DNA from 3 places in the Pseudomonas sp. S32 genome. Region 3 is predicted to be linked to each of the others. Evidence: riboswitches for the same ligand, from Rfam matches in the RefSeq annotation. Region 3 holds a riboswitch; each other region holds the start of a gene.
What was found. A riboswitch is a leader RNA that binds a small molecule or an ion and turns the genes downstream of it on or off. The one in region 3 is predicted to bind cobalamin.
Positions count from the first base shown of each region.

Region 1 (10,468 bases), on a different contig from region 3:
ACGGCGGATCAGTGCCCAGCAGGCCGCCACCTTGCAACTCAGCGTGCCGGTTATCGCGGCATTGGGCGGGGTATTTCTGGTCGGCGAGCCGTTGTCCCTGCGCTTGGCGCTGGCTTGCGCGGTCGTGCTCGGCGGCATCGCCCTGGCCCTGCGCCCGCGCCGCTAGAAGAAACTGCGCTGCGCCTTGAGCGTGACCACGCTTTCGCAGTAGGTATTGATGCCGGCATAGGCATCACAACCGCCGCCGTTGAGGTTGGAATTGCTGTAGATCAGGTTGAGATCGATGCCAAGCCAGGGGCGGGAGAGCTCCAGGGACCAGTCGGAAAACGCGCTCACCTGGCTACCGTCACCAATGGTGAAGGGTGTTCCCAACTGATGGTGGGCCAGCTTTACGGTCAAGTCGGCGTTCAGCAGCGGGATCTGGCCGAAATCAGCGAACAGGGTGCCGGTACGGTTGCTGGGGTTGTCGCGCAGCGCCCCGCCGAAACGGCTGCCCAGAACCGAAATGCCGCCATACAAGGCGTGGCTGTCGGCGCCGGCGATGTTGGGTTGGCTGTAATGGATGAGGCCCACTTCGTAGCCCAAGGTGCTGTCGAAGTGGTGTTTGTAGCCGATGTAGCTGTCCAGGCGCAGGGTGGAGCCGGGCGCTACGCCCATGCTGGGGGCATACTGGCCGAGGTACCAGCCATTGGCATGGCTGAGGTCCAGCCCGCCATGAAAGGCGCCGGTGGCGCTGGGGGAGATCAGCCCTTGGGCCATGCTGCGCGAAGGGGTGGTACCGAGCGTGAAGTTGAAGTCGCCCAGTTCACGTTTCATCTGCTGGGCCATTAGCGCCGGGCTGAACAGCAATGCAGCGCCTAGCAACAGAAGGGGCCTGGTCATGGTCTTCGTCCTGGGAGGCTTGCGTTTGAGCGGCCAAGGATACCTGCACGGGGCGTGCATGAAAACCGTTGTGAACCGGTAAGGCTGCGCAGCCCTTGCAGGCTGCGCAGCCGCGGATCAGGCGACTTTGACGATCCAGCCTGCAGGGGCTTCCACGTCACCGCTCTGGATGCCGGTCAGCTCGTTGTAGAGCTTCTGGGTAACCGGGCCGACCTTCTCCAGGTCGTGGAACACATGCAGCTTGCCGTTGTACTCGATGCCGCCGATGGGCGTGATCACCGCAGCGGTACCGCAGGCGCCGGCTTCGACGAAACGGTCCAGGTTGCTGATCTCCACATCGCCTTCTACCACTGTCAGGCCCAGGCGCGATTGCGCCAGTTCCATCAGCGAAAGGCGGGTAATGCCAGGCAGTACCGAGGCCGATTTCGGGGTGACGAATTCGTTGTTGTCGGTAATGCCGAAGAAGTTGGCTGAACCCACTTCCTCGATTTTGCTGTGGGTCAGCGGGTCGAGGTAGATGGCATCGGCGAAGTTTGCCTTTTTGGCTTCCGCGCCAGGTTGCAGGCTGGCCGCGTAGTTGCCGCCGACCTTGGCTGCGCCGGTGCCTTGGGGGGCCGCACGGTCGAAGCTGGAAATCTGGAAGTTGTGCGGCTTCATGCCACCTTTGAAGTACGAGCCCACCGGGATGGCGAACACCGAGAAGATGAATTCCGGTGCAGTGCGCACACCAATGTTGTCACCGGTGCCAATCACGAACGGGCGCAGGTAAAGTGCACCTTTGCCGTGGGGCGGCACGAACTTTTCATTGGCCTTGACCACCTGCTTACAGGCCTCGATGAACACCTCGGTGGGTACATGGGGCATCAGCAGGCGCGCGCAGCTGCGCTGCATGCGGGCGGCGTTCTGATCCGGGCGGAACAGGTTGATGGAGCCGTCCTTGCAGCGGTAGGCCTTGAGGCCTTCGAAGCACTGCTGGCCGTAGTGCAGGGCGGTGGAGCCTTCACTGATGTGCAGCACGTTGTCGTCGGTCAGGGTGCCTTTGTCCCACTCGCCATTGCGCCAGACAGACAGGTAGCGTTTGTCGGTCTTGATGTAGTCGAAGCCGAGCTTGTCCCAGTTAATGCTTTCGTTGCTCATGACACCCTCGTTGTCTTGCTAGTGCCCGATCGCTCGGGCTGCTGTTATATGCGCACCTCGCCACCATAATACATCCGCAGCGGATCGGGAACGGCCAGTCGGAAAATGCCGCGTTGTCGGCCGCCTCTACAGTTTCAGGTACTCATCCAGGGCCAGTTGCTCAAGCAAGATGGCATCGTGCGAAGCGATGATCAGGGCCCCGCGATACTGCCCGAGCATCGCCTGCACGGCCTCGAGCGACGGCAGGTCCAGGTGGTTGCCGGGCTCGTCCAGCAACAACAGGTCCAAGGGTTGCTGGCGATAAAGGATCGCCGCCAGTGCGGCCTTCATGCGTTCACCTCCGCTGAGCAGGCTGCTGGGCAGGCCCACGCGGGTGGCGTCCAGGCCCAGTTGCGCCAGCCGGCTGCGCAGCTCGCCCTGGTCGAGTGCCGGGTTGGCCCGTTGCAGGTGTAGCAGCGCGCTGTCGGTGCCGTTCAGCAGGGTGCAATGCTGGTCGAGCAGGGCGGCTTCGCCAGTGAGCACCAGGCTGCCCTCTGGTGAGGGCAGTTGCCCGTCGATCATGCGCAGCAGTGTGGACTTGCCGCTGCCGTTGGCCCCCACCAGGCCGAACCGCTGGCCAACCTGCATGCGCACTGTGACAGGCTGCTGGGTACCGTGGGGCAAGCGCAGGTCTTGCAGCGCCAGCACCTGCCGGCCGGCATGCCGCTGTGGGGCAGGGGCGTGTACGTGGATGGCGCTGCACTGTTCGATATCACCCGCTGCTGTGCGGATTTCAGCCTGCATCGCCTGCTCGGCACTCAGGTGCTGGCGGCGCTGTTTGCCAAGTGTGGCCTGGCTCACCTGCTGGCGGCGGTCGACAATGATCTTGGCCTGGTTGGCAACCTTGGCGGTGCGCCCCGCCCGGGCCTGGGCCTTCTCAAGGTTTTCGCGCTGCTGCTGGCGGTCACGGGCCTGGCGAAGTTGTTGCCGTTTAAGGTGCGCCAGATGCTGCTCGGCGTGGGTTGCCTCGGCACTTTTCTGCGCGAGGTAGTGGTTGTAATCCCCGCCGTACGCCCGCAGGCCCAGGCTGGACAGCTCAAGGATACGCGCCATGTGCCCCAGCAATGTGCGGTCGTGGCTGATGACCAGCATGCCGCGGTCCCAGGCCTTGATCATGCACAGCAGCTCGGCGCGCGCAGGGCCGTCGAGGTGGTTGCTGGGCTCGTCGAGTATCAGGTAGTCCGCGTCACTCAGCCAGGCCCCGATCAGCGCCACGCGCATGGCCTGGCCACCACTCAGGCAGCGCGCAGGCGTGCGCCAGTCGAGCTGGCCCAGGCCATGGCGTTGCAGCAGTGCCTGCAACTGCTCGCGGACGCCCCAGCGCTCGCCCACGGTGTCGAAGTCTGCGGCATCTACGCTGCCTTGTTCGATGCGTTGAAGGGCTGCGATCACCGGGCCGACCTGGGCCAGGTCGGCAACAGTGGCACTGTGCTCGATTACCTGCTGGCCCAGCAGATGCACGTGGCCCTGGCGCTGGCAGGTACCGCTGCTGGGCGCGCGCTGGCCGGCCATGACCTGGGCAAGCAGGCTCTTGCCCACGCCATTGCGCCCGACCAGGCCGGTGCGGCTGCGGTCGAAAGTGGCGTTGAGGTTGTCGAACAACAGCCTGCCATCGGGCAAGGCCAGGGTGACGCTGTCGAGCGTCAGGATGGATGGGTCGGTCATGAGCAACTCCACGAATGCCGCGACATCTCCGGAGCGAACCGGAGGCTGAAGGCTGGCCGTCGGACAGACGGCGGCATCAATGGCGCATTGGACGAACACCTCGTGGCAGGGGAAAGGCCACCCTAGCGGAGAATCGGCAGAGGGTAAAGTGCATCGACACGCCAGCAACGGCTGGCAGTGGTTGACCACCTGCCAGCCACTGCGTAGCCTTGCCGGTTCGAGGTTCTTCGGCCAGACCGAAGCTAAGACGGGAACGCGGTTCAAGCCGCGGCTGCCCCCGCAACTGTAAGCACCTTACGGATCGACACAGCCACTGCGCCACTGCGCGGGAAGGCGTCATCCCCCCAGCCTGTTCGCATTGCAGAGCGCTGGAACGGTGCAAGCCAGGAGACCTGCCTCGACACGTTTTCGACTTTAAACCGGGCGGGGTGATCCGGTGGCGAACACGCCCGGCCAGCATGGCCGCGGGCTGTCGTCCTGCATGCCCGCGCCACTCTGCCAAGGGCAACGCGACATGAAAACACTGGCCAAGCTACCTGTCACCATCGTCACCGGCTTCCTCGGGTCGGGCAAGACCACGTTGCTGCGGCACATGCTCGACAACGCCCAAGGCCGCCGCATTGCGGTCATCGTCAATGAGTTCGGCGAGCTGGGCATCGACGGCGACATTCTCAAGCAGTGCAGCATCGGTTGCACCGAAGAAGAGGCCACCGGCCGGGTTTACGAACTGGCCAACGGTTGCCTGTGCTGTACCGTTCAGGAAGAGTTCTTCCCGGTGATGCGCGAACTGGTGGCGCGGCGCGGCGACCTGGACCACATCCTGATCGAAACCAGCGGCCTGGCCTTGCCCAAACCGTTGGTCCAGGCCTTCCAATGGCCAGAAATCCGCAACGCCTGCACCGTCGATGCCGTCATTACCGTGGTCGACAGCCCGGCAGTGGCTGCCGGCACCTTCGCCGCCTACCCGGAGCAGGTTGACGCCCAGCGCAAGCTCGACCCTAACCTGGACCACGAATCGCCACTGCACGAGCTGTTCGCCGACCAGTTGGCCAGCGCCGACCTGGTGGTCCTGAACAAGGCCGACCTGATCGATGCCGAGGGCCTGGCCAAGGTCCGCGCCGAAGTCGCCGAAGAGCTGCCAGCGGCAGTGAAGGTCGTCGAGGCCAACAGCGGCAAGCTGCCGCTGGAGGTACTGCTGGGCATGGGCGCGGAGTCCGAATTGCACATCGACGGCCGCCGCACGCACCATGACAGCCACCACGACGGCGATGACCATGACGACCATGACCACGATGCCTTCGACTCCATTTCCATCGACTTGCCTGAAGCCGATGAAGCCTTGCTGCTGGGGGCCCTGACTCAACTGGTGGTGGAGTTCGGCATCCTGCGTGTCAAAGGCTTCGCCGCCGTACCTGGCAAGCCGATGCGCCTGCTGGTGCAGGGGGTGGGTACCCGTTTCGACAAGCACTTTGACCGTGCGTGGCGCGCTGATGAGCCGCGGGTCACGCGCATGGTGCTGATTGGCCAGGAACTGGATGCAGCCCAGCTGGAAGCCCGCTTGCGCCAGGCCCTGGGCGCCTGACCCATGCACTTGCTGCGGACCCAGCCCGGCGGCTTCGTGCCGGACGACAGCATTGCCGACCTTGGCCAGACACCTGCCGAGCTGGTGATTCTCTGCAGCGGCGATTCGCACCTGGCGTTGCTCGCCGACAGTGCCGAGCAACTGCCTGACGATTTCCCCACGCTGCGCCTGGCCAACCCCATGCAGGTGCAGAACCATGCGTCGGTTGACCTGTATGTCGACCAGGTGCTGCAGCACGCCAAGGTGATCCTGGTGTCGCTGCACGGCGGTGTCGGCTACTGGCGATATGGTGTGGAGCAACTGGTTGGCCTGGCCGCCCGCGGCGTGCAGTTGATCCTGGTGCCCGGCGATGATCGCCCCGACCCCGAGCTGACCGGCCTTGGCACGGTGCAGGGCGAGCAGGCCGAGCGCCTCTGGCACTACTTGCGCCAGGGCGGCAAGGCCAATGCCCTCAACCTGTTCCACTGCCTGGCCAGCCAATGGCTGGGCCGCGAGTATGCCTGGGATGAGCCACAGCCCCTGGCACGCACCACGGTGTATCACCCGGCCAAGGGCAGCGCCGCGCTGGAGGACTGGTACCCGCACTGGCACCCTGAGCACCCGGTCGCGCCGTTGCTGTTCTACCGCTCTCACTTGCAGGCGGCGAATACCGCGTTCATTGACGTGTTCTGCCAACGCCTGCAAGCCGCCGGCCTTAACCCGCTACCCATCGCCGTTGCCAGCCTGAAAGAGCCCGCCTGCCTCGAGCAGGTGGAGGCATGGCTGGATGAAGTGGGCGCTGAGGTGGTGCTCAATACCACCGGGTTCGCGTTGTCCAGCCCGGAGCGGCCAAACCTTCGGCCACTGCGGCGCGACGTAGCGGTGCTGCAGGCGATTTGCGCGCAGGATAACCAGCCAGGCTGGGAAGCCAGCGAGCAGGGGCTGGGGGCACGCGACCTGGCCATGCATATTGCCTTGCCTGAACTGGACGGGCGCATCATTACCCGCCCGGTCAGTTTCAAGGACATGGCCTGGCACAGCGAGCGCAGCCAGTCAGATGTGGTGTGCTACCGCGCCCACGCTGAGCGCATGGACTTTGTCGCCGAACTGGCCAGGCGCTGGGTGGCTTTGGCGCGTTTGCCCAACGGCCAGAAGCGTGTGGCGCTGATACTGGCCAACTACCCGACCCGCGATGGCCGCATCGGCAACGGCGTAGGCCTGGACACGCCCGCTGCCGCGCTTACTATCCTCCAGGCGCTGCGCGCCGAGGGCTACCCCCTGGCGGATCTGCCCGGCAGCGGCACACAACTCATTCATGCGCTGCTTGGCGGCGTCACCAACGACCTGGACCAGCTCGACATGCGGCCCTGCGCGCAGAGCCTCGGCATGGCCGACTACCTGGCCGCGTTCGAGCGCCTGCCCGAGGCCAACCGGCAGGCTGTGCTGGAGCGTTGGGGCCCACCCGAGCAGGACCCGATGTACCGCAGCGGCCGGTTGATGGTGGCCGGCCTGCGCTTTGGCCTGACCTTCGTCGGCATCCAGCCGGCGCGGGGCTACCAAGTGGACCCCAGTGCGGTGTACCACGACCCAGACCTGGTGCCCCCTCATGGTTACCTGGCTTTCTACTTCTGGCTGCGTCACGTCTACGCCGCCGATGCGGTGATCCACGTTGGCAAACACGGCAACCTCGAGTGGTTGCCTGGCAAAGGGGTCGGGCTGTCGGCAACCTGTTGGCCAGATGCCTTGCTCGGCCCGCTGCCGAATGTCTACCCGTTCATTGTCAATGACCCGGGCGAGGGCGCCCAGGCCAAGCGCCGCACCCACGCGGTGATCATCGACCACCTGATGCCGCCCCTGACCCGGGCCGAAACCTACGGCCCGCTGCGCCACCTGGAACAACTGGCGGACGAGTTCTACGAAGCGCAGTTGCTGGACCCTCGCCGGGCGCGGGAGTTGCAGCGCGACATCCTCGAACTGGTCAAGGCCAACCATATCGACCGGGAACTGCAACTGGAGGGGGAACTGGACGATGCGAGCGTTTGGTTGCCTCGCCTGGACACCTACCTGTGCGACCTCAAGGAGTCGCAGATCCGCGACGGCCTGCATGTCTTCGGCCAATCGCCTCAGGGCCGGCTGCGCCTGGACACACTGCTGGCGCTGCTGCGGGTGGAGCGCGCAGATGGCCGGGGTGGCAACGCCAGCCTGTTACGGGCCCTGGCCAAGGTGCTGGTACCGGGGTTCGACCCGCTCGACTGCGACTTGGGTGAGCCCTGGCAGGGCGCGCGCCCAGCCCAGTTGCAGGGCATGTGCGAGGCGCCGTGGCGCACCTGCGGCGACACCCGCGAGCGCCTGGAATTACTGGCGTTGCACATGATCGAGCAAGCGCTGGAAGGCGTAGTCCCCTACCCGGATGTGGACCTGTGGCAGCCCGTGCATCAGGTGATCGAGGCCCTGCGCGAATCAGTCGCGCCGTGCCTGGACGCCTGTGGCGCAGCAGAAGTGCACGGCCTGCTGGCGGCACTGGCCGGCCGCTTCGTGCCGGCCGGGCCCAGTGGCGCGCCCAGCCGTGGCAGGCTCGACGTGCTACCAACGGGCCGTAACTTCTATACCGTGGACGTGCGCAACCTGCCCACCACGACGGCCTGGCGCCTGGGCTTCGCGTCCGCCAACCTGATCCTTGAGCGGCACCTGCAGGAGCATGGCGACCACCTGCGCCAGTTGGGCCTGTCGGTGTGGGGCACGGCGACCATGCGCACGGGCGGTGACGACATCGCCCAGGCCATGGCACTGATGGGCGTGCGGCCCGTGTGGGCCACGGGCAGCCAGCGCGTGGACGATTTCGAAATCCTGCCCCTGAGCCTGCTGGACAGGCCGCGGGTTGACGTCACTCTGCGCGTGTCAGGGTTTTTCAGGGATGCGTTCGGCAACCTTATCCGCCTGTTCGACGCCGCGGTGCAAGCGGTGGCCGGGCTGGACGAACCCGACGACCTCAACCCGCTGGCAGCCCGCGTGCGCAGCGAACGGGCAACCTTGCAGGCGCAGGGCGTGGGCGCCGAGCAGGCGGCACGCCAGGCGGGCTGGCGTATATTCGGGGCCAAGCCCGGTGCTTATGGCGCCGGGGTGCAGAACGCCATTGACGGGCAGCTGTGGCACACCCGCGAAGACCTGGCCGAGGTGTACCTGAACCACGGCGGGTATGCCTATGGCGCCAGCGACGAAGGCACGCCAGCCCGGGCGCAGTTTGCCCAGCGGCTGGCACGTGTGCAGGCGGTGCTGCAAAACCAGGACAACCACGAGCACGACCTGCTCGATTCCAACGATTACTACCAGTTCCAGGGTGGCATGCTGGCGGCCTCCGAAACCCTGGTTGGGGCGCCGGTGGCGAGCTACCACGGTGACCACAGCCAGGTTGACCGGCCGCGTATTCGCACGCTCAAGGAAGAACTCAACCGGGTCATCCGCGCACGCGCGTTGAACCCGAAGTGGATCGACGGCGTAAAGCGCCACGGCTACAAGGGTGCGTTCGAAATGGCAGCTACCGTGGACAACCTGTTCGCGTTCGACGCCACCACGCACCTGATCGACGACCACCATTATCAATCGCTGGCTGACGCCTATGTGCTGGACCCGGCAACCCGCGATTTCATGCGCGAGCACAACCCCGAAGCCCTGCGCGACCTCACCGAACGTTTGCTCGAGGCCCAGCAGCGTGGGCTGTGGCAGGCGCCGGGCGATTACCGCGAGGCTTTGGAAGAACAACTGCTCGATGGCGAGGAACAGGCTTGAAATGAGTGAACCCGTGCAATTTCCCCTGGCGGCCGTGGTGGGGGCCGACGACCTGAAGCTGGCCCTGTGCCTAACTGCCATCGACCCGAAGATCGGCGGCGTATTGATCGAAGGCCCGCGTGGCATGGCCAAGAGCACCCTGGCCCGTGGCCTGGCCGACCTGCTCGGTGAAGGGCCATTCGTGACGTTGCCGTTGGGTGCCAGTGAAGAGCGCCTGGTTGGCACGCTGGACCTCGATGCGGCACTGAGGCAGGGCAAGGCGCAGTTCTCGCCGGGCGTGCTGGCACAGGCCGACGGTGGCGTGCTGTACGTCGATGAAGTGAACCTGCTGCCCGACACCCTGGTGGACCTGCTGCTCGATGTGGCAGCCAGTGGCACTAACCGTGTCGAACGGGACGGTATCTCTCACCGCCACAGTGCCCGTTTCGTGCTGATCGGCACCATGAACCCGGAAGAAGGCGAGTTGCGGCCGCAGTTGCTCGACCGCTTTGGCCTGAACGTGGCCCTTGAAGGGTTGCCGGAGCCCCAGGCACGCCAGCAGATCATCCGTCGGCGCCTGGCATTCGACAGTGATCCGCAGGCTTTTTGCAGCCACTGGGCGCAGGCTCAGATGCAGTTGCGCGAGCGCTGCCAGGCGGCGCGCCAGGCCCTGGCTGCTATCCCGCTTGACGACCACGCCCTGGCGCTGATTACCGAACGCTGCTACGCCGCCGGGGTCGACGGCTTGCGTGCCGACCTGGTGTGGCTGCGCGCTGCCCGAGCGCACAGCGCCTGGCGGGGTGGCCAGGCCATAGAGCAGGTAGACATCGAGGCGGTCGCGGAATTTGCCCTGCGCCATCGCCGCCGCCACGCCCCCCAGGCCAACCCCCCCGCAACGCCACCGCAGCCTGAGGTGGCAGGCGCCAGCCAGCCTGGGGAAAAGGGCGGCCAGGGGGATTGGGGCGCCTTGCCGCCCCAGCCTGTGGCGGCTGGGCCAAGGCGCGAGGTGCCGAACTGGGCAAAAAAGCCCTGAGCATCCGTCAATCACCTGCCCGGGTGGCGGATGCCGGTGCCGGTAAAGGGCAGCAGGCTGGCGCCAGCCGCGGCCGCGCCGTTGAGCAGGCCAGCGGCCGCGTTGCCTGGGTGCCGACGTTGCTCAAAGGCCGCCCGCGCAAACGTCATGATGTGTGCTGGCAGGTACGTCGGGGCAAGCCGGCTCAGCTGTGGCTGGTGATTGTGGACGCCTCTGCCTCAACCCGCCGAAACCAGGCACTGGGCCAGGCGAAAGGGGTACTGGCAACGCTTTTCGACCAGGCCTACCGCCAGCGTGCACGCCTTGCGCTGCTGACTGCCAGCGGCCACGCACCTCAATGGCAACGTCACGGGCTGAAGGCCTCAGCAGCATTGCAACCCTGGCTA
Region 1 covers NZ_JACVVF010000005.1:125,839-136,306, reverse strand. Annotated here, with positions in the region: gene IAE38_RS04620 (DMT family transporter) at 1-166, shown strand, start outside; gene IAE38_RS04615 (TorF family putative porin) at 163-882, opposite strand; gene IAE38_RS04610 (branched-chain amino acid aminotransferase) at 1,000-2,019, opposite strand; gene IAE38_RS04605 (ATP-binding cassette domain-containing protein) at 2,146-3,723, opposite strand; cobalamin riboswitch at 3,927-4,137, shown strand; gene cobW (cobalamin biosynthesis protein CobW) at 4,238-5,305, shown strand; gene cobN (cobaltochelatase subunit CobN) at 5,309-9,070, shown strand; gene IAE38_RS04590 (ATP-binding protein) at 9,072-10,082, shown strand; gene IAE38_RS04585 (vWA domain-containing protein) at 10,193-10,468, shown strand, end outside.
Region 1: it holds a riboswitch for cobalamin, as region 3 does, so the genes downstream of both, cobW (cobalamin biosynthesis protein CobW) here and IAE38_RS13885 (ABC transporter substrate-binding protein) in region 3, are expected to answer to the same signal.

Region 2 (10,468 bases), on a different contig from region 3:
AACCCGATCTTCGACAGCAAGGGCCGCTTGTACAAGGTGGTGAAGTTTGCCAGCGACATCACCCATCAGGTCAGCACCCAGCAGCGGGCGGCCGATGCCGCTCATGCCAGTTCCGTACAGGCCGATGCCTGCGCGCGCAAAGGCACCGAGGTGGTACAGCAGGCGGTGCAGGTCATCGAACACATCTCCCAGGAGCTGAACCAGGCGGCGCGCAGCCTGGATGCCGTGAGCAAGCAGTCGGATGAAATCGCCCAGATCGTGCTGACCATTCGTGGCATTGCCGACCAGACCAACCTGCTGGCCTTGAATGCTGCCATTGAAGCGGCGCGCGCCGGTGAGCATGGGCGCGGCTTCGCCGTGGTGGCCGACGAGGTACGCAACCTGGCGGCCAGGACCAGCCAGGCCACCCTGGAAATTGTCGATGTGGTGAGGCAGAACCGTGAACTGTCAGGTATCGCAGTGTCCAGCATGCAGTCGAGCCTTGAACGCACCGGCCATGGCGTTGCCCTGGCCAACGAGGCGGGCACGGTGATCATGGAGATTCAGCAAGGCTCACGTCACGTGGTGGATGCCATCGACGAGATCACCTCGACATTGCAGTTGCACTGAGCGCGCTGCCCAGTTCATCCAGCAGGGTCTGCAGGCTGGCTTGCAGCAGTTGTTGCTGCTCGCGTGTGGGCTGCCCGTTGGCCACAGCCTGCTCCACCGCTTCGCAGCGAGCCACCACGGTGCGCACGCGGATCATCTTGGCGCCACCTTTTATCCGGTGAACCAAGGCCCGCAGCGAGTCGTCGGCGGCGTCGGGCGCCAAACCGCGCAACGTGGCCAGGTCCTCGGCTACGCTCTGGGACAGTTGCTCGAGCAGATGACGGGTCAGCTGGGCGTCATTGCGGGTCAGGTGGTGCAGTTCTGCGAGGTTGAAACTATTGCCAGAGGTGCTCGCAGGGGGGGGCGTGACAGCGGCGTCGGCCTGGGGGAGGTGGGCTTTCAAGGTGCGCAACCCGATGGGTTTGAACAGGCAGTCATCCATACCGCTGGCCAGGCAGCGCGCCCGTTCCTCGGCCTGTGCGTTGGCGGTCACGCCCACGATACGGCAGGGTGGCAGGCCGCGCTCGTGCTCCATGGCGCGGATGCGCTGGGTAAGTTCATGGCCATCCATCACCGGCATGCTGCAATCGGTGATCACCAGGTCGAAGTGTGCTGCCTGCCAGCGCTCCAGCGCCGCTTCACCGTTTTGCGCCAGGGTGACGCGGTGGCCCAGCGTGCGCAGTTGCCTTTCGAGCAACAGCAGGTTGGCGGGGTAGTCGTCGGCTACCAGTACGTCCAGGGGAGCGCCGCTGCTTTCGAGCGCCAACTGCGTCGGCTCCGATGCTGTCGGCGCAGCGCACGCCGGCAAGGCCAGGCTGACCTGCACCTTGGTGCCCACGCCCTCGACGCTGTGCAGGGCCAACGTGCCACCCATCAGTTCTGCCAGTGCCTGGCTGATCACCAGCCCCAGGCCTGCACCCTGCTGGGCACGTGGCCCGTCGGCCTGGACAAAGGCGTTGAACAGGCGGGCCTGGTCGGCAGGGCTGATGCCGATCCCTGAATCGCGTACGCACAATTCGACCTGCACCTGGCCTTCTGGAGCTGAGCCCGCCAGCACCAGGCTGGCCTGAACCTCGCCGCGCTCGGTGAACTTGATGGCATTGCTGAGCAGGTTCGACAGCACCTGCTTGAGGCGCAGCGGGTCGGCCGACACCCACACCGGCAGCGGCGGCAGGGCGCCGTGCAAGTGCAGCCCCTTGGCCCTGGCGTTGCCTTCGAACACCCTCAGTGTGGCCTGTACCAGCTCGACCAGGTCGGTCGGCACCGGCTGCAGGCTGATATGCCCCGACTCGATGCGCGAGATGTCCAGAATATCGCCGATCAGCGCCAGCAGGCCCAGGGCCGAGTCGTGGGCAGTTTGCAGGGTCTGGGTATCGCAACGCCCGTCTCGGCTGTCTTCCAGGGCCAGCTCCAGCAAGCCGATGACGGCGTTCATTGGCGTGCGGATTTCGTGGCTCATGGTCGCCAGGAAGGTGCTTTTGGTCTGGCTGGCCTGTTCGGCTTCTTCCTTGGCGTGCCGCAGCTGCTCCAGTAGCCCGCGGCTCAGGGCCAACTGGGCCTGCAAGGCGTGCTGTGCCTCGGTGCGCTGGTTGATCAGCTTGCGCAGGTAGCTGTTCCAGAACACTACCCCGGCCAGCAATAGGGCGGCCAGTACCAGCACTTGAAGCGCTAGGTCACGGTAGTTGCGCCATGGGCTGTCACTGACCAGCGTGCTGGTACGCCAACGGTTGATCAGCCGCTCAAGTTCCTCGGGTGGGATACTCAGCAATGCCTTGTCGAGGATAGCCTGCAACCGCGGCTGATCCGGTGCGACCGCAAACGCGGCAATGGCCGGGTCTTCGTCCAGGACGCTGGCTATCTTCAGGCGGTTCTTGAACACGTGACTGATGTAGTAGGCCGCATTGATGTGGCTACTGAGTGCCACGTCCGCAGCACCTTTGATCAGTGCTTCCATGAGGTCGAGTGGGCTGTCCAGCTCGATCAGCGTGGCGTGGGGGTAGCGGCGTTGCAGCATGTCGCGCTGGGGTGAGCCCCGCACCAGGGCGATACGCTGTTGGCCAAGGTCCTTGACCCGCGACGAGGAGGCGTCATCAGCGCGGGTGATCAACACCCGCGGGCTGACCAGGTAGGGCCGGGTGTAACGCAATTGCCGGGATCGCTGCGCGCCATAGCCCAAGGCCCCGATCATCTGCGCCTCACCGCGTGCCAGCCGTTCGACCATATCCTGCGCCGATGCACCCTCGACAGGGTTGAACTGCAAGCCGGTACGCAGGCCGATCTGCTTGAGCAGCTCCAGGGTGATGCCGGTGGGGCGTTGTTCGGCGTCGTTGAACGTCAGGGGGGCCAGCGCCGGGTTGATCAACACATCCACAACGGGGTGGGCGATGATCCAGGCTTCCTCTTCGGCAGACAGGGCGCTGAGGTGGCGCTGCAGCAGCAGGCTGGTGTTGCCGCTGCTCCAGCGCCGCAGGATGTTCAGGCGCTCACTCTCGCCAATACGCGCCAGGGCTCTGTCTACCAACTGCCGCAGGTGGGGTGTGTCGCGGGCGATGGCAAAGGAAAACGCCTCGGGAATCACCTGGGAGAAGTGGTCAATTTTCAAAGTGCCTTGAAAGGTCTTGCCGATGAGAAAGTCAGTGCTGATGGCGTCGCCCAGGTAAGCATCCGCCTCACCCAGCTCCACGGCAGCCAGCCCGGCCTGGGTAGAGCGATACAGGCTCAGTTGCGCACTGGGGTACAGTGCGCGCACTCGGTTGGCCGGCAGGTAATGGTCTACCATGGCAAGGCGCAGGCCAGCCAGGTCGGGCGTGTCCTTGAGGTTGCGGCCCTCACGGGTGACCACCACGGGCAAGTCGTCGGCGTAAGGTGCGCTGAGGCTGAGCTGAGCATCGGCGGCCTCAAAGCCGTTCGAGCTGCCCAGCAGGTCGATTCGCCCGTCGTGCAGCGCAGCGATGGCTTCGTGGCGGCTGTCGAAGCGCAGCACCTCGATAGGCGCGCCCAATTGCTCGGCGATGATGCCGGCGTAGTCTGCGCTGATGCCTTCATAGTCTTGCGGGCTGACGTTGATCTCGAATGGCGGATAGTCGGGCCTTGAGCTACCGAGGACGATACGCTTGCGCTGCTGCAGCCACTGGCGTTCTTCATGGGTAAGCGTCATGGGTGGCGTGACGCTCACCGAGCGGGCCAGCAGCTGGCGGGTTTCGCTGGCGGCCAGCAGCCAGCCGGGGCCGGCCAAAGCGAGCAGCAGCAGGGCGCCAGCCAGCAGTCGTTTCATGGCCGCCCGCCGCTCAGTAGACGCTGTTGCGTTTGGCCAAGTCGACCATTTCAACCAGCGACTCGGTCTTGAGTTTTTCCATGATGCGGCCCCGGTAGGTGCTGATGGTCTTGGCGCTGAGGTTCATGCAACTGCCGATGTTCTTGTTGCTCTCGCCACGTGCCAGGCGCCGCAACACTTCCATTTCGCGGTTCGACAGGCTGGCCAGGCGTACCGGCTCGCTTTCCAGCGAGTTGCTGTTTACCGACATCTGCGGGAATGTTGAATAGCCCTTCACCAACGCCTTGAGGGCGAACAGCAGGGCGTCGTGGTCTTCTTCCTTGGTCACGAAGGCACCAATGCCGGCATCCAGGCAGCGCCGTACATACAGATCGGTAGCCTGGCCCGTCAGGACCATGATCTTGGGCACCGGCTCGATGGCCTGCAGGCGCTTGATCACCTCCATGCCATCCAGGCCGGGCAAGCCGATGTCGAGGATGACCACGTCAGGCTTCAGTTCACGGGCTACCTGCGCCACTTCACTGCCATTACCGACTTCGCCGATGACGTGGAAGCGTTCACGCTCAAGGAGCATGCGCAGGGATAGCCTGACGATGGGGTGATCGTCGACGATCAGCACGGTAGTCATTAGGAAAACTCCTGTGAGGGTGTGGTGCATTTCCTGGAGCACCCAGGAATACTTCTGCAAGTGAGTCAATCAGAAGCGCAGCAAGATACGACCATTACGGAAGTTTGGTAATGCCGAGTATAGAAGTGTTGATAAACCTTGGCCGTGCTGTCGAAAAATCCTACAAAACGAGGCGGCGGCGCGCGCCCAGGCAGGCGCTGGAGCCTACCTGCCGGTCTCAGGCGCAAGCCGGGTGATGTTTATTGACGCGCAGGGTGGAGGCCGGGTTGTTCGCCAATGCCTGGCCCACCCTTGCAGGGCGGCTGAGCAATTGCCCGCCGCAGTTGGGGCAGTGGTGTTGCAGGCGGCCTTCGGCGCAGCCGCGGCAGAACGTGCACTCGAACGAGCAGATAAACGCGTCAGTGCTGTCACCGGGCAGGTCGACGTCGCAGCATTCACAGTTGGGGCGCAAGTCCAGCATGGGGGAGTGTCCGGTAACAGGAAGGGGTTGGTCAGTCTGCTACCGGATTGCAGTGCCTTGCAACACTCAACCCGCTGGGCGATACAGGTGTGCGTGCCCGGCGCGATACAGGGCGGATTCAGCGAACGGCGTTTCTCCCAGCACGTGGCCGACCAGAATCAGCGCAGTACGGCGGAAACCCTTGGTCGCCACACCTGCGACGATGTCCGCCAGCGTGCCACGTACCCAGTCCTGGTCGGGCCAGGTGGCACGGTGCACAACCGCGACGGGGCACTGTGGCCCATAGTGCGGCAGCAGCAGCTCGACGATACGCGCCAGGTGCTTGACCCCAAGGTGAATGGCCAGCGTGGTGCCGTGGCGTGCAAGGTCTTCCAGCTGCTCCCCGGCCGGCATCGGGGAGTTTGCGCCAAAGCGGGTCAGGATGACGCTCTGGGCGACCTCTGGCAGGGTCAGTTCACACCCCAGCAGCGCGGCGCTGGCCGCAGTGGCGGTTACGCCGGGGATAATCTGATAGTCGATGCCCAACGCCTGCAGATGGCGGATCTGCTCGCCGATGGCGCCATACAGGCTTGGATCACCGCTGTGGACCCGGGCCACGTCCTGGCCCAGGGCATGGGCTGCCCGCATGGCCCCGATGATCTGCTCCAGGTCCAGCGCAGCGCTGTTGATCACGGTTTCGGCCTGGTTGCCTTCCAGCACGGCGGCAGGCACCAGGGAACCGGCGTAGATGATCACGGGGCATTGGCGGATCAGCCGCTGGCCCTTGACTGTGATCAGTTCCGGGTCGCCGGGGCCGGCGCCGATGAAGTAAACCGTCATGAAAATCCTTGGATGTAAATAGATGAACAGGCTAGCCTGCGATGGCCAGTGTTGCCGGGCCCATGACCCGGCGGGGCAGCAGTAGCTCGGCGTGCCCTGCCGCCTGGCAGGCCAGCGCCAAGGCCGTGCTTTCTGCGACGCCCCAGCAACCGCTGTGGGTATACGCAGCGGCTGAGCGATGGCTGAGCAGCGGCTCGTAGGCCTGCAGTTGCACCGCAGGGTACAGCACCAGTGGCAGGCCGAGGCGCTCGGCCAGCTGAAGCAGGCCGGGTTCGCCAGCCTTGAGTGCGATGCTGGCGATGCCGCGGAGGTCACTCAAGGCGAGGCCCCGTTCGGCCAGGCCGGCGAGCAGAAGCGCCTGCAAAACGCCCACCGGGCACCCCCGCCGGCAGCCAAACCCCGCGTACACTGCCGGCATCAGGCCTGGCTGTGGCGGCGGTACAGCCACGCGGTGAGCAGGCCCAATGCCAGCCAGAACGCAGCGTTGGTCAGCCACGAGGCCAGTTTGAACTGAGCTTCCAGCGCCTCGGGCGCCAGGCTCTCGTGCACTTCGGGTTGCGGTGCACCAATCAGGTGGGGCACTGCCAGCACCACCACACCAAGCACCTTCAGCAGCCAGTGGCGGGCGAACACTACCAATGCCAGGCCCAGGGCTGTTGCGCTGGCGGCGCCAACCCACCAGGCCTGGCGCTGGCCCAGGTCCGCTGCAGCGGTGCCCGGCAGTTCTGGCGGCAGGCCTAACGTGGGTGCCAGGCAAAACACCGCAAAGCCGGCCAGGCCCCAAAGCGCACCGGTACCAACACGCTTGGGCTCCCGCAGGCTGTAGAGGGCAGCGAGGATAAGGGCGAAGCCCACTGCGACCACCAGGTTGCCACCGGTGGTGGACAATACTCGCTGCCAGCCATCTTCCGGCGACCAGGCCTCAGCACTGTGTTCGTGCGCCGCTGCGCCCTCGCCATGGGCGTGCTGTTCGGCGGGGGCGGCGGTTTCGTAGGTTTCGGCCTGCAAGATGAGCGGGCTGACCCAGAAGCTTTGCAGCAGGGTGAGCAACAGGGCCGCAAGCAACCCGCTGAAACCCGCGGTACGGGCGATACGCGTGATCATTGGCGGTTACTCAGTGGCAGGGGAAGGCGGCGCTGTGGCGCGTATCGTGGGCAGCGTTGTGTACGGCTTCGATATGCGAAAAGCCGGCAAAGTAGACCAGGCACAGCCCCAGCAGGCTGGCGCCTACCGCAACAGCAATGCGCTGGCTGAGTGTGACGGGGGTGGCGATACTTGGAGTGTTGGCGCTGGTGACGGGCATGACGCGTTCCTCTGCTTTTTGTGGGCAACGGGCAAGCGCGGCAGCCCCGGGCGGCGCCCAGGGGATGCGACAGCGCCCGCCCACCGCGGGGTGTTCATAGGCGCAAGGCCGGTCTCCGGGCTGGCGAGGAGGAGGTTGGCTCCTTGAAAACGTCACCTTCCCATGCCAAGGGTGATGGCACAGTGGTACAGACGCTTCGCTCGCTTACCGTTGCGGGGGCAGCACCGGCTTGGTCAAGGCCCTGTTGCAGGCCTGTGACGCACCGGTTTCCCGTTTCACCCCCAGGGGGGCACCTTGACGCAGGGCACTAGAAAAGCACGAGGTGGGCCAGCCGTCAATTGCCTGTCAAACCGGCAAGCCGTCACGGGCAAACGCTTGCAGTTGCTCCCCCTCCAGGCGGTAGCGCACCCACTCATCCTGCGGCTGCGCGCCCAGCGACTCATAAAACTTGATGGCTGGCTCGTTCCAGTCCAGCACGCTCCACTCCAGGCGGCCCCAGCCATGGGCCACGGCCTCCCGGGCGATGTACCTGAGCATCTGTTTGCCGGCACCGTCCCCGCGCTGATCCGGGGTGATGTAGAGGTCTTCGAGGTAAATGCCGCTGCGCCCCAGCCAGGTGGAATAGCTTTGGAAATACACGGCGAAGCCAATGGCCTGGCCGTCACGTTCGCCGATCAGGCACTGCACGGTGCTGTGCTCATCGAACAGGCTACGTTCAATATCCTGCAAGGTGGCCAGCACTTCGTGCCGGGCACGCTCGTACTCCGCCAGTTCGGTGATGAAGGTCAAAATCTGCTGCGCATCGGTGCGCACCGCCGGGCGAATAACCACGCTCATGATGAATACCCCTGTTTCAAAATTGGCAATACAGTGAGGTGTATCTCATTAATTAAAGGTAACTGTATCGGTCGCTCGGGTGGCGGACTCCGGTAGTGTGACGGCATACCGCACCTACTGGAATGCCTGGCCATGTTTGCCTCTGTCGACCTGCTCGCTGCTTTTATCCTGTTCGCCTTCGTTTCGTCCATTACCCCGGGGCCCAACAACACCATGTTGCTGGCCTCCGGGGTGAACTTCGGCGTACGCCGCACGATCCCGCATGCCATGGGCGTAAGCATCGGTTTCATGGCGATGGTGCTGGCGGTGGGGCTTGGCCTGGGCGAAGTGTTCAAGTCGTGGCCGCCCCTGTATACCGTGCTGCGCTACGCGGGTGCGGCCTACCTGCTCTACCTGGCCTGGAAGATTGCCAACGCCGGGCCTGTGGGCGCAGCGGCTAGCAAAGGGAGTAACCCATTAGGCTTCTGGGCAGCTGCTGCTTTCCAGTGGGTCAACCCCAAAGCCTGGGTGATGGCGGTGGGCGCGATCACCACGTACACACCCGCTCAAGGGTACGTCACCAACGTGGTAGTGATCGCGGCGCTGTTTGCGTTGGTGAACTTGCCCAGCGTCGGCATCTGGGTGATGTTTGGCAGCGCGTTGCGCAGCGTGTTGCAGAACCCGCGCTGGCTGATGCTGTTCAATGTCCTGATGGCCCTGCTGCTGGTGATTTCGCTGTACCCATTGCTGTTTGTAGAATCGGCGTTTCACTAGCACTACAGGTAGCGCGCCGCGATGCAGCTGATTCCATGGTCCCATCAATGCGACGAGGGCTTCACCCTGCGTGGCTGGCGCACAGAAGCCAGTGGGCGACCGCTGTTGCATTTTCTGCACGGCAATGGCTTTTGCAGCCTGGCTTATCAACCCATGCTGGCGCGCCTGGCCGGCCATTTCGACTTGTGGCTCAGTGACGCGCAAGGGCACGGCGACAGCGACCACGGTGGCGTGTTTCGCGGTTGGAACCGCACCGCTGCGCTGGCCGTCGAGGCCTTCGAATGCGGGCGGAGCGAGTATGGCGAGGTACCCCGCGTGGCCCTCGGGCACAGTTTTGGCGGCGTGCTTACCAGCCTGATGCTGGCGGCTGAGCCCCAGCTGTTCCAACGCGCTGTATTACTGGACCCAGTACTGTTCAGCAAGCGCATGTTGGCTGTGCTGGGTGCAGCAAGGGTGGTCGGCCTGCACCGTCACCACCCCATGGCACGCCAGGCTGCGCGGCGGCGCAGTTTCTGGCCTGACCGGCCTTCGGCGCATGCTTCGCTGCAGGGCCGGGGTATTTTCAAGGGTTGGCACGATGCAGCGCTGCAAGCCTACATCGACCATGCCTTGGGCGAATGCGAGAAGGGCGTGGTGCTCAAGTGCAGGCCCAGCCGCGAGGTGGAGATCTTCAGCTCATTCCCCCGGCGCTTGTGGCCAACCTTGTTACGCATCGCCGTCCCCACGCGCATTCTGTACGGGGAACATACCTACCCCTTCGTGCCGGTCTCGGCAAACCGGCTGGCGAGCCTCAACAGCCACGTGAGTGCCCGGCAAGTGGCGGGCGGGCATTGCTTCATGCAGGAAAACCCAGGCAATGCTGCCGACCTGGCAACTGGTTTTTTGCTCGGCACTGTCCCATAGGTGGGACGATGCATGCCATTGCGGCAGGCTACTCAGCTATAGGCACCATTGCTAAGGTGTTCTCAGCCAATGAGGACCTCCCCATGAAAACGATTCTCGGTATCCACCGCAGCCCCCAACCCCACTGGGTGGGTGACGGTTTCCCGGTGCGCAGCCTGTTCACCTACGACAACCTGGCCAGCCGTATAAGCCCGTTTTTGCTACTGGACTATGCTGGCCCTCACACCTTTTCACCCACCCAGGCCCGGCGCGGGGTGGGTGAGCACCCTCATCGTGGCTTCGAGACGGTGACCATCGTGTACCAGGGCGAGCTTGAGCACCGTGACTCGACGGGGGCTGGCGGCTTCATCGGCCCCGGTGATGTGCAGTGGATGACGGCCGCAGACGGTATCATCCATGAAGAGTTTCATTCGCCGCGGTTTGCGCAAACGGGTGGAACGCTGGAGATGGTGCAGCTGTGGGTAAACCTGCCGGCCCGTGACAAGCGTGCCGCAGCGGGCTACCAGACGCTGCTGGCGAAGGATATCCCGGTGGTGCCGCTGGGCGGCGAATCCGGGAGCCTGCGCGTGATCGCCGGCAACTACAAGGGCGCTTTGGGCCCTGCACGCACGTTCACGCCGATGGATGTATGGGACATGCGCCTACAGGCAGGGGCGAGCTTCACGCTACCCGTCGCCGCTGGCCGCAATGCGGCACTGGTGGTGCTGCAGGGCACAGTCACCATCAACGGTACGCAACAAGCGGGGCCTTCGAGCCTGGTGCTGTTTGACCCGGCAGGGCAGGACCTGCAGCTGGAAGCAGCGGAAGCTGCCAGCGTTCTGCTGTTAAGTGGCGAGCCGATCGACGAGCCGATTGTGGGTTACGGCCCGTTCGTGATGAACAGCCAGGCCGAGATCATCGAGT
Region 2 covers NZ_JACVVF010000005.1:50,062-60,529, reverse strand. Annotated here, with positions in the region: partial or broken gene IAE38_RS24230 (PAS domain-containing protein) at 1-75, shown strand, start outside; gene IAE38_RS24225 (methyl-accepting chemotaxis protein) at 151-609, shown strand; gene IAE38_RS04345 (transporter substrate-binding domain-containing protein) at 584-3,862, opposite strand; gene IAE38_RS04340 (response regulator transcription factor) at 3,876-4,490, opposite strand; gene IAE38_RS04335 (DUF1272 domain-containing protein) at 4,708-4,950, opposite strand; gene cobM (precorrin-4 C(11)-methyltransferase) at 5,017-5,769, opposite strand; gene IAE38_RS04325 (cobalamin biosynthesis protein) at 5,801-6,187, opposite strand; gene IAE38_RS04320 (CbtA family protein) at 6,187-6,873, opposite strand; gene IAE38_RS04315 (CbtB domain-containing protein) at 6,884-7,072, opposite strand; cobalamin riboswitch at 7,161-7,384, opposite strand; gene IAE38_RS04310 (GNAT family N-acetyltransferase) at 7,418-7,909, opposite strand; gene IAE38_RS04305 (LysE family translocator) at 8,042-8,662, shown strand; gene IAE38_RS04300 (alpha/beta fold hydrolase) at 8,684-9,565, shown strand; gene IAE38_RS04295 (pirin family protein) at 9,649-10,468, shown strand, end outside.
Region 2: it holds a riboswitch for cobalamin, as region 3 does, so the genes downstream of both, IAE38_RS04315 (CbtB domain-containing protein) here and IAE38_RS13885 (ABC transporter substrate-binding protein) in region 3, are expected to answer to the same signal.

Region 3 (10,468 bases):
AGCAAGACGGTGATCGGCGCCGAGTACAACAAGGTCCGGTTCAATGTGGACAGCAACGCGCCCTATGACGATATCGGCGGTGATTACATCGACCCGTGGCAGCCCCGCCCAGGGCCGTTCCAGAGTGCATCGCCGTTGCGGCCACAGACCCTTTCGACCACACACACCGTTGCCCTGTTTGCCGAGAACCGCCTGCAACTGACCGACAAGCTGGCACTGGTGACTGGCCTGAGGCGGGATCAGAACCACATTGACCGGAACAACCTGGTGGATGGCAGCCGTAGCGACCGCAGCTTGCAGGGCGGCAACTGGCGCGCGGGGCTGGTGTATGCACTCAGCGAGGAGGTAGCGGTATATGGCCAGTATTCCACCAGCCAGGACGGCGTCGACAACCTGATCAGCCTGCGCCCTTCGCAGATGCACTACGCCCTCACCGAAGCCCGGCAGGCCGAGGTGGGGTTGAAGCAACGGTTCTGGAACGGCCAGGGCGAATGGACGTTGGCGGCCTACCACATCGTCAAGAAGAAGCTGCTGGTGGATGACCCGCTCACCCACGAACAACAGCAGGCAGGCCAGCAGACCTCCGACGGGTTGGAAGCCACCCTGGAACTAGCGCTGGCGCACCAATGGCAGGTGTCGGCCAACGCCGCGTTGCTGCGGGCGCGCTATGACCAGTTCGACGAAAACGTCGGTGGGGTGAACCTGGACCGCTCGGGCAACCGCCCGGTCAACGTGCCCAGGCGCACCGCCAACCTGTGGCTGAGCAAAGGCCTGGGCCAGCAGGTACAGGCCGGCATCGGGGCGCGCTTTGTGGATGAACGCTATGCCAACAACGCCAACACCCAGAGCGCCCCGGGCTACACCGTAGTCGATGCCAACATTGCCTGGCAGGTACAGCCGGATGTGCGGCTGGGGCTGCAGTTGAACAACCTGTTCGACCGCCAGTACGTGGTGTCGGCATTCAGTGGCGAGCAGTGGCTGATGGGCACGCCCCGGTCGTTGTTCGCCACGGTGGACTACCGCTTCTGACAAACCCGCCGTCGCCATGCGGCGGCGCACTCCACCCATACCACGGCCGGCAGAAATGCCTACCGTGATGGCAGATATTAGTTATAAGATAACGTTTCATTTGACACACTCACCTCGCCAGCGAAATTTCATGACAAGCGCAAACGCCACTCCCACCCTGCTCACCCAGCGCCTGCAAAGCATCGATGCCCTGCGCGGGCTGGTGATGCTGTTCATGCTTCTGGACCATGTGCGCGAAACGTTCTTCCTGCACAAACAGGTCAGCGACCCGATGGCCATCGACACCACCGAGCCCGCGTTGTTCGTCAGCCGCACCCTCGCCCACCTGTGCGCCCCGGTGTTCGTCCTGCTCACCGGGCTGTCTGCCTGGCTGTACGGCGAGAAGCACCAAGGCCGTGCCGATGTCGCGGCCTTTTTGTTCAAGCGCGGGCTGTTTCTGGTGGTGCTGGAGTTCACGCTGGTCAACTTCGCCTGGACATTCCAGCTGCCGCCCACGGTCATCTACTTGCAGGTGATCTGGGCCATAGGCATCAGCATGATCGGCCTGTCGCTGCTGGTATGGCTGCCACGGGCCGCTTTGCTGGCGCTGGGCGCGCTCATCATTGCCGGGCACAACCTGCTGGACGGCGTGCACTTCGATGCAGGGTCCGCTCTGCATGTGCCTTGGGCGATCCTGCATGACCGTGGCTGGCTGGAGGTGTCGGAGCACCTGCGCCTGCGCACCTCCTACCCGGTGTTGCCGTGGGTGGGTGTGATCGCCTTTGGCTATGGCCTTGGGCCTTGGTTTGGCCGCGCCAGCCAACCTGCTCAGCGTCAGCAACGCCTGCTGCTGGCTGGCGCAGGCACGTTGCTGGGCTTTGTGTTGCTGCGCCTGCTCAACGGCTATGGCGAAGCGCCCTGGGCGGCCTACCCGAATGTTGTGCAAACCCTCATGAGCCTGTTCAACATCACCAAATACCCCCCGTCGCTGTTGTTCCTGGCCTTGACGCTGGGTACCGGCCTGTTGCTGCTGCGCGGCTTCGAGCGCGCCGGCCAGGCCCGCTGGGTCGCTGCGCTGGCCGTGCTGGGGGCGGCGCCGATGTTCTTCTACCTGCTGCACCTGTACGTGCTCAAGGTGCTGTACCTGGCAGCGGTCGCTGTGTTTGGCCTGAACCAGGGCGCGTACTTCGGCTTCGACAGCATCGGCGCCGTTTGGGTGGGGGCGGCATTGCTGGCCCTGGCGCTGTACCTGCCCACCCGCGGGTTCGCCCGCCTGAAGGCGCGCAGGCGGGACATTGCCTGGCTGAAGTATTTCTAAAAGCGTTTCACCCGGCGGCGTGATGGTCTACCATGCGTGCCGCCGGTTTCCATCACGGAATCAATAGGGAATCCCAGGCCCCGTTCCACAGGGCCAAACGGAACTGCCCCCGCAACTGTAAGTGCCGAGCCTGCTCCCTGCATGCCACTGGGTCACACACCCGGGAAGGTCGGAGCCAGGCCATGACGCACCAGTCAGGAGACCTGCCGGCACCTATATCACCAACCGGCGGGGTGTCCGGGATGGGCTTTGCGTTTTGCCTTTTGCTACCGGCAGGGGCTCGGCGATGCCTGCCCGCACGTTCCTTCCGTGAACTGCCCGATAGGAGATCGCCCCGCATGCTGCCCCGTATTGCCACCCTGCTCGCCGGCCTGGGCTTCGCCGGCCTGGCCCAGGCTGCCGCTACCCACTACCCGCTGACCCTCGACAACTGTGGCAAGCCGCAGACCTTCGACCACGCGCCGCAGCGGGCCGTGACCATCGGCCAGGCCGGCAGCGAGATGCTCTATGCACTGGGGCTGGGCGACAAGCTGGTGGGCACCTCGCTGTGGTTCAACGACGTGCTGCCTGAGTACCAGGCGCAGAACGCCAAGGTACCGCGCCTGGCCGACAACGACCCCAGCTTCGAAGCCGTGGTGGGCAAGCGCCCGCAACTGGTGGCTACCCAGTTCGAGTGGATGATCGGCGCCCAGGGTGTGGTGGGTACCCGGGAACAGTTCGACGAATTGCGCATACCGACCTATGTGATGCCGTCGGACTGCGAAGGCAAGGACAACCTGGTGGGGGCCGATGGCACGCGCCTGCAGGCCTTTCAGGTAGACAGCATCTACAAAACCGTCAGCCAACTGGCCGAAATCTTCGATGTGCAAGACCGCGGCACTGCCCTGAACGCCGAGTTGAAAGGCCGGCTGAACAGCGCCCTGGAGCAGCTGGCGGGCAAGGACCTGTCGCAGACCTCGGCGCTGTTCTGGTTCTCCAGCGCCGACCTGGACATCGACCCCTATGTGGCCGGGCGCCAGGGCGTGGCCGACTTCATGCTGCGCACCCTGGGGGTACGCAACGTGGTCGAATCCACTGAAGAATGGCCGACCGTAGGCTGGGAAACCCTGGCCAAGGCCAACCCGACCTGGTTGATCGTCGCACGCATGGACCGCCGCCGCTTCCCGGCCGACGATTACCAGAAAAAACTCGAATTCCTGCGTAACGACCCGGTCACCCGCAACATGGATGCGGTGAAAAACGGGCGCATCATCGTGCTGGATGCCGAGGCCATGCAAGCCGGCATCCGCCTGTTCCGTGGCCTGCAAACCCTGGCGACGGCGTTCGCCAGCGGTCACGCAGCCCAGTGACCAGCCGCCTGCCCTTCACCGCCGTGGCGGCCGTGGCCGCCCTGCTGACTGCCTTGCTGGCAGGCACCGCCATTGGTGAAAGCAACCTGTCACCCAGCCTGGTTGGCCAGGTGCTGGCCAACCACCTGTGGCAGGCGGGCTACGCAGTGGACCCGATTGATGCCGGCATTGTCTGGAACTACCGCCTGACCCGTACCCTGGTGGCTGCAGCCTGCGGCGCTGGCCTGGCGACCTGCGGGGTGATTCTCCAGGCCCTGTTGCGCAACCCGTTGGCCGAGCCCTACCTGCTGGGCCTGTCGGCAGGTGCCTCGACCGGCGCGGTGCTGGTCGGCTTGCTGGGCCTGGGCAGCATGGCGTTGAGCATGTCGGCAGGGGCATTCATAGGCGCTCTGGCGGCATTCGCCCTGGTGCTGGTACTGGCCCGGGCCGCCAGCCCGGCCGGCAACAACGCCCAGGTCATTTTGGCGGGCATTGCCGGCTCGCAGCTGTTCAACGCCCTCACCGCCTTCCTCATCACCAAGTCGGCCACCGCCGAGCAGGCGCGGGGCATTCTGTTCTGGTTGCTGGGTAACCTGAGCGGTGTGCGATGGCCGTCAGTGTGGCTGGCGGTACCGGTCGCAGTGCTGGGTTTGCTGGTATGCCTGTGGCACCGCCGGGCGCTGGATGCATTCACCTTCGGCGCCGATTCTGCGGCTTCACTGGGCATTCCGGTGCGGCGCACGCAGTTGCTGCTGATCAGCTGCGCGGCACTGGTAACGGCGGTGATGGTATCGATCGTGGGCGCCATCGGTTTCGTCGGCCTGGTCATCCCCCATGCCCTGCGTTTGCTGTTGGGCCCCGGTCACGGGCGCCTGCTGCCCGCCAGCGCACTGGGCGGCGCATTGTTCCTGGTAGCGGCCGACATTCTTTCGCGCACGTTGATTGCCGGGCAGGTCATCCCCGTGGGGGTGGTGACTGCGCTGATCGGCGCGCCGGTGTTCGCGCTGATCCTGGTCGCAAGACGGGGGCACTCGTGACAGCCATGGCCCCCGCGCACATCGCACCGCTGAGCTGCCAGGGCCTGGGGCTGGACCTGGCCGGCAACACCGTACTGGACGCCCTCGACCTGACCGTGCACGCCGGCGAGACCCTGGCTATCGTCGGGCCCAACGGCTCCGGCAAGTCCTCGCTGCTCAAGCTGCTGGCCGGGCTGCGCAAGCCCACCCGCGGCAGCGTACAGCTGATGGGCCAACCGTTGGCACAGGTGGCCAGGCGCCAGATCGCCCAGGCCCTGGCATTGGTGGAGCAACAGGCTGACACGCTCGATGCGATCCGCGTGTTCGATGCCGTTGCCCTGGGCCGCACGCCATGGTTGTCGGCGCTTGCACCGTTCTGCGCAAACGACCGTGCCATCGTCGAACAGGCGTTGGCCGACGTGGATGCCCTGCACCTGCGCAGCCGGCTGTGGGGCGCGTTGTCTGGTGGTGAACGCCAGCGCGTGCATATCGCCCGCGCCCTGGCCCAACAGCCGCGCCTGCTGCTGCTGGACGAGCCCACCAACCACCTGGATATCCAGCACCAGCTAAGCCTGTTGCACCAGGTGCAAGCCTTGCAGGTGACCACGGTGGTGGCCCTGCATGACCTCAACCAGGCCCTCACCTGCCACCGTGTGGCGGTGCTCGACAAAGGCCGCCTGGTTGCCTTGGGCAAGCCGCTGGAGGTGCTCACGCCCCAGCGCCTGCTCGACACCTTCGGTGTGCATGCCCACTACCTCACCGACCCCTACGACGGCGCGCGCATCCTGCGCTTTCGCGCCCCTTGAACCAGGAAGTTCTGCCCATGTCGTTGCACCCTGTTGCCTTGCTGCTCGCCAGCGCCCTGCTCGCCTCCGCAGCACTGGCCGAGGTTCACGAAGTAAAAATGCTCAACCGCGGTGAGGCGGGGGCGATGGTCTATGAACCTGATCACCTGCGTATCGCACCGGGCGACACGGTGCGTTTCGTACCCACCCAGAGCGGGCACAACGCGGCCAGCGTGCCGGGTTTGATGCCAGAGGGCGCTACGGCTTTCAAGAGCAAGCTCAACCAGGTCTTCGAGCAGCGCTTTACCGTGCCGGGCTTGTACGGCGTGCAATGCATTCCGCACCTGGCAATGGGCATGGTCATGCTCATCCAGGTCGGTGACGTGACCGAGGCCGCGGTGCCGGCAAGCCTGCCGGCGAGGGCCAAGGCGCGCTTCGGGGCGCAACTGCAACAGCTGGTGGCCGGCCAGTGAGAAGGTTGTCACTGGCGCTGCTACTGGTGGCGATAGCCCCCTGGGCACAGGCCGAAAATGCCCAATCCCAAAGCCAGGGTTTTGTCCAGGACGCCAGCTGGAGCGTGCTCAACCGCAGTGTTTACGACCTGCGCGATTTCAAGCATGGCGGGCGCAACGGTGCCGCGCGCAATGCCTACAAGCCGCGCAACGAGCGTAACGGCAAGGCGGAAGAATGGGGCTACGGCCTGATGGGTACCTTCCAGTCTGGTTTCACCCAGGGGCTGGTGGGGGTGGGCGTGGATGCCCACGCTTACCTGGGCGTCAAGCTGGACAGCGGCGGCGGCCGGGCGGGCAAAGCGCGCCTGCTGGCCGTGGACAACGACGGGCACCCGCAATCTGATTACAGCCGCGCAGGCGCCGCCGTGAAGCTGCGCATCGCCAACACCGTGCTCACCTACGGCGAGCAGCGGGTGAAAACGCCGGTGTTCAGTGCCTCCGACAGCCGTCTGCTCCCGGAAACCTTTACCGGGTTCTTTCTGGCCAGTGAGGAACTGGAGGCGCTCAGGCTGGTGGCCGGGCATTTCACCGAAAACGCCGACCGCAATGCCTCCAGTCATGGCCGGGGCTTTGCAGTCAATTACTCCAATGGCCGCCAGGGTAACCAGGTCGACCTGGCCGGCGCCATCTGGTCAGCCAGCCCTGCCTTCAGCGCCAGCCTGTACACGTCGCGGTATGAAGACACCTGGAACCAGCACTACCTGGGCAGCACCCTGAGCCATGCCCTGGACGAGCAGCGCGGTGTCAGCCTGGACCTTAACCTGTACCGCACCACCGACACCGGCAAGGCACTGTCGGGGCGTATCGACAACACCACCTGGAGCCTGGTTTCGCGCTACGACCAGGGGCCTCACGGCTTCAGCCTGGGCTGGCAGCAGGTGCATGGGGACACACCGTTCGACTACGTCTCGCGGGGCGCCATCTACATCGCCAATGCGGTGCAGATGTCCGATTTCAACGGGCCAAACGAAAAGTCCTGGCAGGCGCGCTACGACCTGAACATGGGTGCCTACGGCATCCCGGGCCTGGCGCTGACGGCCCTGTACGTACGCGGCTTCGGTATCGACGGCACCGGGGTAGACCCGGCAGGTGGCTATGCCTATCTGGGCTACGGCAAGGGCGGCAAGCACTGGGAGCGTGACCTTGAGGCCCGCTATGTAGTGCAGGGCGGCCGGGCCAAGGGCGTCACCTTCTCGGTCCGACACAACGTGCACCGGGGTAACCAGGCGCAAGCCGAGCTGGATGTCGACCAGCTTCGGCTGGCGGTGGAATGGCCGTTGTCCGGCGGGTTATGAAAGGGGTGGCTGGCTGTACGCCAGGTCGGCGAACGCGGCTTCGAGCTCCGCATCGACATGGCCGGCGGCCCTCACGCGGGTGTGCAGGTACTGCCTGACCGTGTTGGGCCAGCGCCCTTCCCGATGCGCCGCATTGATCAGGTTCCGGGCATCCTGCCGGGTGGCACCGCGCCACAGGTCCATCAGCCTGTTTTCAAAATCATCGGAGGTCCACCCCTCCAGGCGTGCTTCGAATTCGTCCAGCAACTTGAGCTTGTACAGGGCCATGTGTGGCATCGTCCTTCTCCCTCTGCAGCGATGAAAAATCCATGTCCTGGGAGGGTAAGCACGGCCTGGCAGGCAAGGAAATGAACGCGTGGATCACTGCCGCCAGGCTTGTGTAGGGCAATTCCGTAGGTTCAGCGCAGGGGCAGCTGCATGTGGGTGGTCTGCCACACCGGGTCTTGTTCAACGTCCACCACGCTGAAACCCTGGCGCTCCCAGAAGCGGATGGCGCCGGGCAGAAATGGATGGGTGTGCAGGTACAGGCAGTCTACCCCTTGCGCCTGGGCTTGCAGACGCAACCTGGCGAACAGCGCTGCTGCCAGGCCGTGCCTGCGGTAGGCCGGCAAGACGAACAGCCGCACCACCTCGACCACCTGCTGGGCGCGGTAGCAGAGCTGGGCAAAGCGGTGATCGTAGGGCAGGTAGCCAACCACGGCCACCAGGCGCCCGCCGTCCCGCGCCTCCAGAAAACAGCCAGCGCCGTCCAGGTACGTGCTGGCGAAGTGCGCCAGATCATGGGGCAAGGGCGTGCCGGCGAGCATCGGGAACAATTCGCGGCGGGCCGCTTCGACGAACGCCACCACTTCATCAATGGCGTCGCGTGGAACAGGTTGCAGGGTCAGGTCGGGCATGGGGCAGCCACCAGGCAATGGAGGCCAGGTTCTACCCCAGCCGCGCGGCCAAGGCAAACGACAAGGCTCGTCGGCGTTGCGCAGACACCGTTATAATCGCCAGCCTCACAGCCCGACCAGGCCACGCCATGCCTTGCCTCAACAAGTTGCTGTTGCCCCTGCTGCTGGCCCTCGCCGTTACCGCCTGCGATCAGAAACCCACCCGTGAAGAGCAGATCCTCGCGCGGCTGCCGCTGCAGGAGGCCTATACCCATAACATCGAGCGCATGGCTGGCCTGCTCGGGCGCACCCACCCCCGGTTGACACAGGCAAGCATCGAGCAGGTGCTGCGCAAACACCTCACGGTCGAGGACCAGCGCCAGGACCTGTTTCGGCTTTACAGCGAGAAAAACTTCAGCGATGCAGAGTTCGACACGATCGTCACGGCGCTGCAGGACCCGGCCAAGGCACGTGCTCTGGAGGACACGGAGAACGGCCGGCGCCTGAGCGAAAAACTCACGTCGCTGATGCGCGACACCGCTGGGGACCCCAACGTGCAAGCCTTGGCCAAACAACGCATGCAGCAGGTGGAAGACGAACTGCGGAAGCTGGACAACGCCAGCCCTGCTGGATAATAGGCCCGGAAGCGCTAATTGGGGCGCTTAGCGCCCCAACGCACCCGATGGTGGCCATCTTGACGTCAAGCAGTTCCCCAAAGCACCGATAACCTGTAGGGTTATCGCCCTTTTTGCCGCATCTGTTCGCCTTCGAGGTCAGGATTGCCAAACGCCAAGCAAGGAATGCGGCTCGATCTGCGCACACTTATTCTGGTGCTTTGCGCCCTTACCGCGCTGGTGATGCTGTGCGCCAGCTATTTCGCCAGCTACCGGGTGCAGCGCCAGTTGCTGATCGACCACGCCCTGGAAGCCAACCGGGTCTATGCGGCAAAGCTGGCTGCCATCACTGAAACCTATATTCGCAACGCCCTGCAGCAACTGGCATTCAGCGCGGGTGTGCAGCGCCAGCAACTGGCCGACAGCGCTGCGCTACGGGCCGAAACCGACCGGGTACTGGGCCAGAGCATGGCCTTCAACTCTACCTTCGTGATCGACGCGAACGGTGTACTGCTGTCGGTATCGCCCGCACACCTGCGACACCTGGTGGGCGGGCGCATGCAGTCCCCCGGCGTAGAAGAAGCCCTGCACGAACGCCGCCCTCTGGTTTCCACCCCCTATGTCTCGGCAGCCAACAACCTGGTCGTGACATTGTCACAACCGATCTTCGACGCCGATGGGCGTTACCTGGGCTACGTGGCGGGAAGCCTCTACCTGCACGAGCGCAACATCCTCAACAGCTTGCTGGGCGAGCACTTTTACAAGGACGGCTCCTACCTGTACGTGGTCGACAGCCAGCGCCGCCTGCTGTACCACCCCAACCCGCAGCGGGTTGGCACAGTGGTGCAGAGCAACCCGCTGATCAACCAGCTGGGCACCTTGCGCAACGGCACCCGCCAACTGAGCAACAGCCAGGGGGTGGAGATGCTGGCAGGTTTCGCCACCGTGCCAAGTGCCGGCTGGGGCGTGGTGGCCCAGCAGCCTCTGACACGCACACTGACACCACTGGGGAACCTCATCCTCAACGTGGTGGGTACATCGGCGCCGTTGGCCCTGGTGGGCTTCCTGCTGCTGTGGTGGCTGGCCCTGATCATCGCGCAGCCGTTGTGGCAACTGGCTGCCGGGGCCCGCACCATGGACAGCCCGGAAACCGCCGAGCGCCTGCGCCGGGTGCCTGCCTGGTACTTCGAGGCGGCCGAGCTCAAGCGCGCCCTGCTGTTCGGGCTGAACCTGCTGCAGGAACGCATTGGCCGGCTCAACCGCGACGCCCAGACCGACCCGCTCACAGGCCTTGTCAACCGTCGCGGCCTGGAGTTCAGCCTGGCACTGCTGCAGGCCGATGGCCGATCGTTCTCGGCCATCGTGCTGGACATCGACCACTTCAAACGGGTCAACGACAACCATGGCCATGAGGTGGGTGACCAGGTGCTGCGGCGCCTGGCAGAGCTGATGCGCGGCTGCTGCCGCGAGGGTGACCTGCTGTGCCGTACCGGCGGCGAGGAATTCCTCATGCTGTTGCCAGGCGCAGGCCTGGAGGTAGCGGCCAACGTGGCCGAGCGCCTGAGGCTGACGGTGCAGGATACTCCCGTGGAACCGGTAGGCGCGGTGACGGTGTCACTGGGCGTAGCGCGTTGGGATGCCAAGGGTGGCAATGAGCCTGCCGACGCGCTAGGTGCGGCTGACCGTGCGCTGTACCAGGCCAAGCAACAGGGGCGCA
Region 3 covers NZ_JACVVF010000022.1:25,789-36,256, reverse strand. Annotated here, with positions in the region: gene IAE38_RS13895 (TonB-dependent receptor) at 1-1,029, shown strand, start outside; gene IAE38_RS13890 (DUF1624 domain-containing protein) at 1,160-2,326, shown strand; cobalamin riboswitch at 2,353-2,551, shown strand; gene IAE38_RS13885 (ABC transporter substrate-binding protein) at 2,665-3,675, shown strand; gene IAE38_RS13880 (FecCD family ABC transporter permease) at 3,672-4,691, shown strand; gene IAE38_RS13875 (ABC transporter ATP-binding protein) at 4,697-5,476, shown strand; gene IAE38_RS13870 (pseudoazurin) at 5,494-5,928, shown strand; gene IAE38_RS13865 (OprD family porin) at 5,925-7,262, shown strand; gene IAE38_RS13860 (hypothetical protein) at 7,257-7,529, opposite strand; gene IAE38_RS13855 (GNAT family N-acetyltransferase) at 7,661-8,158, opposite strand; gene IAE38_RS13850 (hypothetical protein) at 8,287-8,772, shown strand; gene IAE38_RS13845 (sensor domain-containing diguanylate cyclase) at 8,938-10,468, shown strand, end outside.